DNA from 3 places in the Sphingomonas sp. AP28 genome. Region 2 is predicted to be linked to each of the others. Evidence: riboswitches for the same ligand, from Rfam matches in the RefSeq annotation. Region 2 holds a riboswitch; each other region holds the start of a gene.
What was found. Region 2 has a riboswitch for fluoride ahead of AC1MH0_RS09355 (voltage-gated chloride channel family protein). Riboswitches for the same ligand answer to the same signal wherever they lie in the genome.
Positions count from the first base shown of each region.

Region 1: it holds a riboswitch for fluoride, as region 2 does, so the genes downstream of both, AC1MH0_RS21340 (voltage-gated chloride channel family protein) here and AC1MH0_RS09355 (voltage-gated chloride channel family protein) in region 2, are expected to answer to the same signal.
Region 3: it holds a riboswitch for fluoride, as region 2 does, so the genes downstream of both, AC1MH0_RS21500 (voltage-gated chloride channel protein) here and AC1MH0_RS09355 (voltage-gated chloride channel family protein) in region 2, are expected to answer to the same signal.

Region 1 is NZ_JBWXQI010000003.1:47,247-50,489, forward strand. Features, by position in the region: gene AC1MH0_RS21335 (DUF190 domain-containing protein) at 1-2, opposite strand, end outside; gene AC1MH0_RS21340 (voltage-gated chloride channel family protein) at 2-1,399, opposite strand; fluoride riboswitch at 1,423-1,499, opposite strand; gene AC1MH0_RS21345 (chloride channel protein) at 1,602-3,243, opposite strand, start outside.
Region 2 is NZ_CM155283.1:2,066,429-2,069,671, forward strand. Features, by position in the region: gene AC1MH0_RS09345 (VOC family protein) at 1-5, shown strand, start outside; gene AC1MH0_RS09350 (GAF domain-containing protein) at 194-730, shown strand; fluoride riboswitch at 1,021-1,097, shown strand; gene AC1MH0_RS09355 (voltage-gated chloride channel family protein) at 1,122-2,477, shown strand; gene AC1MH0_RS09360 (chloride channel protein) at 2,553-3,243, opposite strand, start outside.
Region 3 is NZ_JBWXQI010000003.1:75,850-79,092, forward strand. Features, by position in the region: gene AC1MH0_RS21490 (YncE family protein) at 1-1,314, opposite strand, end outside; gene AC1MH0_RS21495 (DUF305 domain-containing protein) at 1,316-1,657, opposite strand; fluoride riboswitch at 1,846-1,922, shown strand; partial or broken gene AC1MH0_RS21500 (voltage-gated chloride channel protein) at 1,946-2,272, shown strand; partial or broken gene AC1MH0_RS21505 (molybdopterin-dependent oxidoreductase) at 2,745-2,963, shown strand; gene AC1MH0_RS21510 (hypothetical protein) at 3,211-3,243, shown strand, end outside.

The sequences.
Region 1 (3,243 bases), on a different replicon from region 2:
ATCAATCGAGCTCCTTGTTGGTGGATAGAGGTTGTGGCGATGGCCGACGCCGGGTCGCGCGGGCTTCACGAAGCGTCGGTGCGTGCGGCACCTGGTGCCTGCCATACTTCGGCACGGCGATTCGCTGCGACAGGTAGATGCCGTTATGCCCCGAGCAGAGGTAGGCGACGAAGCAGGTGATGGCGATCGGCACGGCATGGGCAGCGCCGAATAGCTCGATCCCCATGATCGTGCAGGCGAGCGGTACATTGGCCGCGCCCGCAAAGACCGCGACGAAGCCCAGGCCAGCGAACAGGTCGACCGGCGCATTCAGCAGGCCCGCAAGCGCATTGCCGAGCGCGGCCCCGATGAAGAACAAGGGCGTGACCTCGCCACCCTTGTAGCCGGCGCTGAGAGTGACGACTGTGAACAGCATCTTGAGCGCCCAGCTCCACGGATCGACATGGGGGGCGAAGAAGCCGGCAATGGTCGGATCGCCGGGAATGGCAGACCAGACGCCGAGGCCGAGATAGGCGCGCGTGCCGAACAGACAGACTAGCGCTATCACGGCGACGCCGCCCAGCGTGGCCCGCAGTGGGCCATAGGGGATGCGCCGCTTGAGGAAGCCGCCGAGTGCGTGATTGGCTTCCGCGAACACCAGACCCGCAAGCCCGAAGGCGACGCCTGCGACGGCCGCCTTGGCGAGCAACAACGGCTCGACGAGCAGAGCGGCCGACGCCGGAGCGGCATAGGCGACATGGTAGGCGGTGTGATCGATGCCCCAGGCATGACACGTCCAGTCGCCCACTAGCGCGGCGAGCAGACAGGGCACGAGGCCGCCATATTCGACGCGTCCGACCGCTAGCACTTCGAGGGCGAACACCGCGCCCGCCAATGGCGTACCGAACACCGCGCCGAAGCCGGCCGCAACGCCGGCCATGAGCAGGATGCGGATGCTTGGCGCATCCAGCTTGAACAGGTCAGCGACAGCGCTGGCCAGACTGCCGCCGAGTTGCACCGCCGTTCCCTCGCGGCCAGCCGACCCGCCGAACAGATGCGTGACGATCGTGCCGAAGAAGACGAGCGGCGCCATGCGGAGCGGCACGCCGCCGCCTGGTTCGTGTATCTGTTCGACGATGAGGTTGTTGCCGGCCTCGACCGAGTGACCGACCAGATGGTAAAGCAGGGCCACCGCCGCGCCGCCCAGCGGCAGCAGGAACAACAGCCAGGGATGATCGAACCGTGCCTGGGTCGCAGCATCGAGGAGCCATAGGAAAGCGGCGCAGAGCGTGCCCACCGCAGCCGCCATCGGCGCGAGGATCAGCGTCCAGCGCAGGACCGACACGGCATGGTCGTGGCGATTATGGACGAACGCCTTCAAGTTGAGTTCGTCGTAGAGATTGCGGAACGTCGCGCGCATGATTCCTCCTTGCTGCCTTGCGGCGCTTGGTAGGAATCATCGGCCCTTGCGAGGGCGGTTCGGCTGGAAAGCCCGGCAGAAATCCATTGCCGTGGCGTAGCATATGAATGTCCAGGCTCGGCCCGTCAACGGGTGGCGCGTTGTTTCAAAAACCGTTCGATTCAGAAACCGCTCTCTTGGCTAATGGATGATTGTGAGAGGGTCATCTTTCGCCAAACAGCTCACGTTGAGCCTTTTCAAGCTCGTCCGCATAACGTCGCCGGACGTAACTTTCGGAAACGATTCCAAGCACATGACATTCGGCAGACAGCACCGCGAGTTCGTCGGTCCGTGCTTCATCGAAGCATGCCATCACAGCAGTGATGTCCATTTCCGGCGTGAGTACGATTTCGCGTCCCGTCGCAAGGGCGGCGACGGTGCCGTTCGGATCGAGGCCTTCCGCATAGGCGGCTGGCACGACAACGATCCCCGCATAGCCATCCTTTGCGTCCGCCAGAACGACCCGGCTGGTTGATCCAAGCGGGAACGTGCGCCTGAACTCCGCGATCGACATGGAGGCGGGGGTGGGGCGCGTTTCCTTTCGCATCATCCGGCCCGCAGTGAGCGTTTTGACCCATCCCACGTCGCGCGCGCTCTTGATGGTCTCTCCGCGCAGGTGAAGCCGCCACGTCGAGAAAGAATAGCCGAACAGCTCCCGCACGATCGTCGAGGACACGAGCGAAGCAGCGATGACAGCCCCGGTCAGCGGGAAGTCATGCGTCGCCTGCAGGACCAGCATCGCCATTGTCATCGGTCCGCCCACGACCGCGACTGCGAACGCGGCCATCCCGACCAGCGCGGCATTGTGAGCGTCGATCACGGGATGACCGACCAGCAGCGTCAGGGTGTCGGCGAACAGATGCCCGATCAGCGTTCCCAAGAACAGTGATGCGAAGAACAGTCCGCCCCTGAACCCGAACCCGAGCGACACGATCGACGCGGCACTCTTAGCGAGCAGTACGAGCAGGATGAATCCTAGTGACGCCCCGAGCGCTAGATCGGCATGAAGTGCGTCGTGTCCAGCCGACAGGACCTGCGGCGACACCATCGCGATCGGGATGAGCAACAGGCCCCCGAGCGTAGGGCGCGACCATTCTGGCAGCCCGGTTTGCCGGGATGCGCTCTCGACCAGCGCGACGGCACGCATTAGCGCAATACCTAGCAGCGCGCAGATCGCACCCAGCCCGGCGTATATCAGGTAATGATGCGTCTCGACCGAGGCGTTCGAGGCGGCGTCGATCAGATAGGGTTGCTGTCCAAAGGTTTGCGCGACGAGGGCACCCGCCAGCGCCGCAGCGGCGACGGGGGCTATCGCCGAGGGCGAGTAGGTTCCGATAACGATCTCGAAGGCGTAGAATGCCCCGGCCAGGGGAGCGCCGAACGCAGCCGCGATAGCCGCGCCCGTGCCGGCGCCGACCAGCGTGCGTTGGTCGGCACGACGGAGCTTCAGCCAGCCCCCAAGCACCGATGCCACGGCCCCGCCCATCTGCGCGTAGGCGGCTTCGAGGCCAACCGAGGCCCCAAAGCCGTTGGAGAGGATCGTCTGGCCCGAGATCACCAAGCTATCCGGCAGCGACATACGCCCGCCATGCAGAGCGTTCGCCTCGACTGCATCGACCAGACGGCGCTTGCGGGCGCGGGTCGCGTAGCCAAATGCCGTGAAGATCACGCCGCCCAGCGGCAGTACGATCAGGCTCGCCAGGCCGAGTTCGGCAACGCCGCTCAACCGCGTGTTCGGAGGCAGTGCGAACAGCAGGTGTTGCAGGGTGCGCGCAAGCGCACCCAGAACCACGCTAAGCAGGCCC
Region 2 (3,243 bases):
TTTGACGGTGCCGTCAGTTAACATTTCAATAAATAACCAATATGGCCATCAAAAACCGCTGATAAAGCATTTTGGCGTTAGCTCCACGTTATAACCACGCTATAATCATGCATTTACGTTTCTAGTACATGATAATTTCCTTGCACGTGCCATATGAAACCATTCTATATCTGCGCGACGGTAATGTGTGGAGATGGATGTGTACGGGGCACACGTCGGTTCATGGTTGGACGTTTTTTCTAATGAGAAGAAGCGACAGCTTGCCGTAGATCAGAGCAGAGCGTTAGAAATGCGCGGCAGCGAGGAGCTTGAGCGCATCGTGGACGTCGTTCGCGATTACTATCGGACGCAGTATGCGGCGATCTCAATCATCGACAGACGCATGCAAACTTTGTTGGCGGAACGTGGACTGGGTGTCACCGAAACCCCGCGAAACACGGCCTTCTGCGCCGTCACGGTTCGGCAGGGCGGGCAGATGCTGGTCATCCCCGATGCGCGCAGCGATCCGCGTTTTGAAGAGTTCGACAGCGTTAGAAATGATCCATTCGTCCGCTTCTATGCTGGCGCGCCTATTACCGATCCCGCGGGACTGGCGCTTGGCGCGATATGCGTTGCGGACAGTGAGCCGCTGGCGGGGGAGTTTGATCAGTCCCTTCTTGTCATGATGGCTCGCGAAGTCGAACGCGAACTTGCCAGCCGAATGAAGGCGGTAGTTGCTCCATCAACGTAAGACCTCAGACGTTATCGGCGAGCCGTTCGGTTACGTCGTTCGACGGCCACCAGCACTCCATGGCCTGTAGCACCTGATAGTCGTACGCGGCAGGCGGGATCGACCCAATTGTGGACGTTCACTGGGTAGTTTCCGCTCCCCAACTTCGGCCGTTCGTTCATGTCGAGGCGGGGCTCATGCGGCATGCATTACCCCCCTGGCTGACGGCACGCCGAATTTCTAAATAGGATGGTGAAACGAGAAACGGACCCAAACCGGCCGTTGACGAGATTTTCCTTGGACGACATATGCGCAGCAACGGCGATGGATTCCCGCCGGGCTACTTGGCCGAACCGCTCTCACAAGAGCCGATGATTCCTACTTGGCGCCGCAAGGCAGCAAAGGAGGAATTGTGCGCTCTACCTTTCGTAATCTTATCGCCCAGTTGAACGTCCCGGCGTTCGCCCGCAACCTTCACGATCACGCTGTGTCAGTCATGCGCTGGGCGCTGATCCTGGTGCCGATGGCCGCGCTGATCGGGACGCTGTGTGCTGCGTTCCTCTGGAGCCTCGATACGGTCACACGCCTGCGGTTCGCATCGCCCTGGCTGCTCTACCTGCTGCCGGTGAGCGGCTTCGTGGTTGGGCTGCTCTACCATCTAACCGGCCGTTCGGTGGAGGGCGGCAACAACCTCATTGTCGAGCAAATCCACGAACCGGGCGGCGGGGTACCGTTGCGGATGGCACCGCTGATCTTCTTCGGCACGGTGGTGACGCATCTGTTCGGCGGTTCGGCCGGACGGGAAGGCACTGCCGTCCAGTTGGGCGGTAGTCTCGCCAGCGGCTTTGGTCGCGCGCTCAAGCTCGATGCTGACGGCACCCGCATCCTGCTGATGGGCGGCATCGCGGCCGGGTTCGGCGCAGTGTTCGGCACGCCGATCGCGGGCGCGGTATTCGCGCTGGAGGTGCTGGCCATCGGGCGCGTCGAATATCGCGCGCTGGTGCCGTGCCTCGTCGCGGCGTTGATCGGTGATTGGACGTGCCTCGCCTGGGGTATCCACCACGGCGTCTACCAGATCGATGCGCTAGCGCCCGTCGATCCGCTGCTCGTCGCCAAGGCCGGCATCGCTGGGGTAGCGTTCGGGTTGCTCGGCCTCGTCTTTGCGGAAGCCAATCATGCGCTCGGCGGGTGGCTCAAGCGCGTCGTGCCCTATGGTCCGTTACGCCCGCTCATAGGGGGCGTCGCCGTCATCGCGCTCGTCTACCTGTTCGGTACGCGCGACTATCTTGGTCTCGGCACGCTGGCAGCGACACGTGACGGTCTCACCATCGCCAGCTTCTTCGGCCCGGACACGCATCCGTGGAGTTGGGCACTGAAGCTACTGTTCACCGTCGTCACGCTCGGTGCCGGCTTTAAGGGTGGGGAGGTCACGCCGCTGTTCTTCATTGGTGCCGCGCTCGGCAACGCGCTCGCACCTATGTTCGGCGTGCCGACCGGCGTGTTCGCCGCGATCGGCTTCGTCGCACTGTTCGCAGGCGCTGCCAATACACCGCTTGCCTGCACCTTCATGGGCGTCGAGTTGTTCGGCGCTGCCTATGCGGTACCGATCGCGGTGGCCTGCTTCGTCGCCTACCTCTGCTCCGGTCACAACGGCATCTACCTGTCACAGCGCGTCGCCGTGCCGAAGGTGCCGGCGACTGGCCTTACCCCGAACGCCACTCTTCGCGAGGCGCGAGCTCACCGCGCCGTGCGCCGCTCGCGCTTGTGATCCCCGCGCCAAGGCTTCTGCGACGACCGGAGACTGATCCGTAAAGTCGCTGCACGGTCTCTGATCGCGTGGTGGTCAGCTTTCTCCAAATAGCTCACGTTGCGCCTTGTCCAGTTCCTCCGCGTAGCGGCGTCGCGCGTAGCTCTCGGACAGGATGCCGAGAACCGCACCGTTACTACCAACTACGGCCAGTTCGTCCGCGCCTTCAGTGTCGAACGTGGTCATGACGTTCCTGATGTCCGCGTCCGGCGTAAGGGCCAGACCCGTGTGGATCGCCAATGACCCGATGGGCGCCTTCTGATCGACGTCTTCGGCGAATGCGCTGGCGGTCTGTACGATGCCGCCATAATTTTCGTGGTCATCGACGAGCAGGACTCGACTTGTCGAACCTAGCGGAAACGCCCGGCGAAACTCGGCAATCGTCGTGTTGCACGGCGTGGCCCGTTCGACGCGCCGCATCATTTTGCCAGCCGTGAGCGTTCTGACCCAGCCAACATCGCGGGCGCTCTTTATGGTTTCGCCCCGGAGATGCAGCCGCCACGTTGAGAACGAATAGCCAAAGAGCTCGCGGACGATCGTCGATGACACCAGCGATGCGGCGATCGCAGCGCCGGCCAGGGAAAAGTCATGGGTCGCTTCAAGGACCAGCATCGCCATCGTCATCGGACCGCCGACCACTGCGACTGCTAAAGCGGCCATCCCGACCAGAGCAGCATTGTGCGGGTCGATGACGGGCAATCCAGCCACCCATTCGAGAGAGCCGGCG
Region 3 (3,243 bases), on a different replicon from region 2:
GATCGCCGCACCTGCCGGATTGCTCATGAAGTTCGCAAGCGGCTCTACCGCACCGCTGCCGTCCGCGTTGGCGGTGAGCACGAGCATGTAAGGCTTCTTGGGCTGCAAACCGGTAACGGCACTCTGCACGACCTGAATGATGCCCTGGTCGAAGAGGGTAATGCTGCTTGCCGCACCATTGCCGCCAATCGGCCCCATGTTCAGATGCACCGCCTTGCCTGCCGTACCGAGCGGTTGGAGATTGTCGGTGCCGGGGCCTGTCGGAACAGCGTTCGGCACATAGGCGATCGCCTGCGGTGCCTGTCCGACCGGCACGGTGGCAACGACCTTGTTGCCGGCGGTGTCGATCGCGGCAAGTTCATCGGCATTCTCCAGCCCGACATAGATGCGCCGGCCGTCGCCCGATGGCCAGACGCCGTGCGGCATCTTGCCGACCGGGATGGTGGCGACAAGCGCGAAGTCGGACGTGCGGAACACCTTCACCGCGTTTTCCCCGCCCACCGTGACATAGGCGAACTGTCCCTTGACCGTGCGGGCGAAGTTGACGTGATTGGTGATCGGTCCGGTATCCAGCACCTTGAGGATCGCGAAAGGCGGCTTGGCATCGAATGCGACCGTCTTGCCGATGTCCTTCAGCGTGAACCAAACCTGCTTGCCGTCCGGCGTCGCGGCGATGTTGGGACAGAACGGACTCGGCTGCGCCACCTGTCCGACCTGCGCGTGGGTCGAGACATCGAACACGGCCAGCACCGGATTGAATGAGGAACAGACATAGCCGTATCGGCCATCGGGAGAGAAGATCGTCATGCCCGGACCACCGGGCGTCTTGATGCGACCGGTCTCCTTGTACGTCGTGGGGTCGAGCACGGCGATGTAATCCTCGCCGCGTACCGTGACCCACACCTCCTTGCCGTCCGGCGTGAAGAACGCCTCATGCGGACTGCGCCCGACATAGGTCGTGTGCTTGACGGTGTTGGTGGCGGTGTCGATCCACGACACGGCGTTGGATCCGATCGACACGACCGCCAGTGTTTTCCCGTCCGGCGAGAAGCCGAGGCCGTGAACCAGCACCTGCCCCTTGTAGAGCGGGGAAAAATTCATCGGCTGCGGATCGCCGAGCTTGATGACGCCGAGCAACCTGTTGTCGGCCGGGTCCGTTACCGACACCGTGTTGGAGAATTGTTCGGATGCATAGACGCGGTCGCGGTGGCTGACAGGCACGTCCTTGGCGTTCCACGGCGCCTGCTGAGCCATGGCAATGCCCGGTGCGGCGCTCATCAGCAAGGCGGCCGAGAGCAGGAAGGTCCGGATCATGTCAGTGCTCCATATGGCTGTGGTGGTCGCCGCCCTGCGTCGGGGCTGGCGTCGAAGGGGGTAGCGGCTGACCGATCGCCAACTTCATGGCGGCGATCTCCTGCTGCTGATCGATGATGATCTCCTGCGCGATGCGCTTGAGCTGCTCGTTATGGCCGTAGCGCAGCTCTGCCACCGCCATATCAATGGCGCCCTGGTGATGCGGAAGCATCATCGCGACGAAATCGCGGTCGACGTCGCCGGACGGCTTGACCATCATGCCCGCCATCATCCGGTCCATCGCGGCAGATACCATGCTGGCGTAGCCATCGGCGGGGGCGGCCGCGACTGCGCCGGTGAGCATGGCCGAAGCAGTCAGACCCAGCATCCAATTTCGTCTACGCATAAGCCTCCTGCGGATCAGTCTCGAAAGGGTAGACGACGCCCGTCGGGGTTTATTCCATGGGTGAGCCAATTATTGATCCTCAGCAAAACAATCGTCTCATCGTGACCCTGCCGTTGGTTGACCAGGTCGCCGTCGGACAGCATATGCTCGGGCACGGCGATGGATTTCCGCCGGGCCATTCGGCCGAACCGCCCTCGCAAGGGCCGATGATTCCTACCAGGCGCCGTAAGGCAGCAAGGAGGAATCGTGCGCGCGACATTTCGCAATCTCTACGACCAGTTCAACATGGCAGCGTTCATTCGCGATCGCCGCACCCATGCCATGTCGGTGCTGCGGTGGGCTTTGATCCTGGTCCCGATGGCCGCAACGGTGGGAACGCTCTGCGCAGCCTTCCTGTGGAGCCTCGATGCCGTAACCCGGATTCGCTTCGCCTTTCCCTGGCTGCTCTACCTGCTGCCGATCGGCGGGTTCGTGGTCGGACTGCTCTACCATCTGACAGGGCGCTCGGTCGAAGGTGGCAACAATCTTATCGTCGAGCAGATCCACGAAAAACTCGGCAAGCAGGCAGTGCGACGACCTCGCGCGTAATATGACTGCGTTGAGGTGACCAATTTTAACAAGAAGTTGCAATGATAGGCATGATACGAGAAGAATATTGCCCTGACCGACGCCTCTTCCGAGCCGAAGCAACTTTTTCAACAGCCTAGAACGGTTATGACACCGCTCAAAGACAGCTTTCAACCATCCCGAAATCTGCCTGTCGCCTAACCACCGATCCGTGTCGTTCGCTGTTCGTTCGGGCCTGGCGTACGCAAAGCGCACTTTCGTGCAGTGACCCCATGCCGGCTCGGAAAGCTGCCCGGGCGCTAACCACCGCTTTTTGCCGTCCGTAAGCCAACGGATCAGCATTGCGCGTCGGTCGCACCGAATGTGGTTTCTGTCTCACGGAGCGTGCGTTCCCCGCATCGATCCGTCTCACGCAATGCGAGCCGAAAACCGCCCTATATTGCAGTTCCGGGCGATCATCATTGCGAGCCGCTACACCTATCATCCCCAGACGATCCTTGCCTGGGGCATGAACGATCAACTGTTGAGCGTCAGACACGGTGCACCATTGCGACTGCGGGTCGAACGCCAGCTCGGCTATAAGCAGGCGAAATACGTCATGCGGGTCGAATTGGTCGACAGCCTCGCCAGAATCGGATCGGGAAAGGGCGGCTATTGGGAGGATTCAGCCGGATACCAGTGGTACGCCGGCATCTAGCGATAAGGGGTCCGTTCGGCCATCTGACGCGGTCACGGCTGCCATCGTCAGAACGGAGATGTCATGATTTGCGGGCTGGAGCGCGAGGCGGCGGCGACCCGCGACCTCGACCGAAGGCACGATCTTCACGCCAGCACCGGTCTCCTGACGCAATCTACATCCAAAGTGATGGCCCAACTCGCGCACATGCACATGCACCTGATCTTATCGTTCATTCGATAAAGATCGGTTCCGAAAGGATTATGAAATGGCCGTCGGCAGCGTCAATTATGCATCGCCG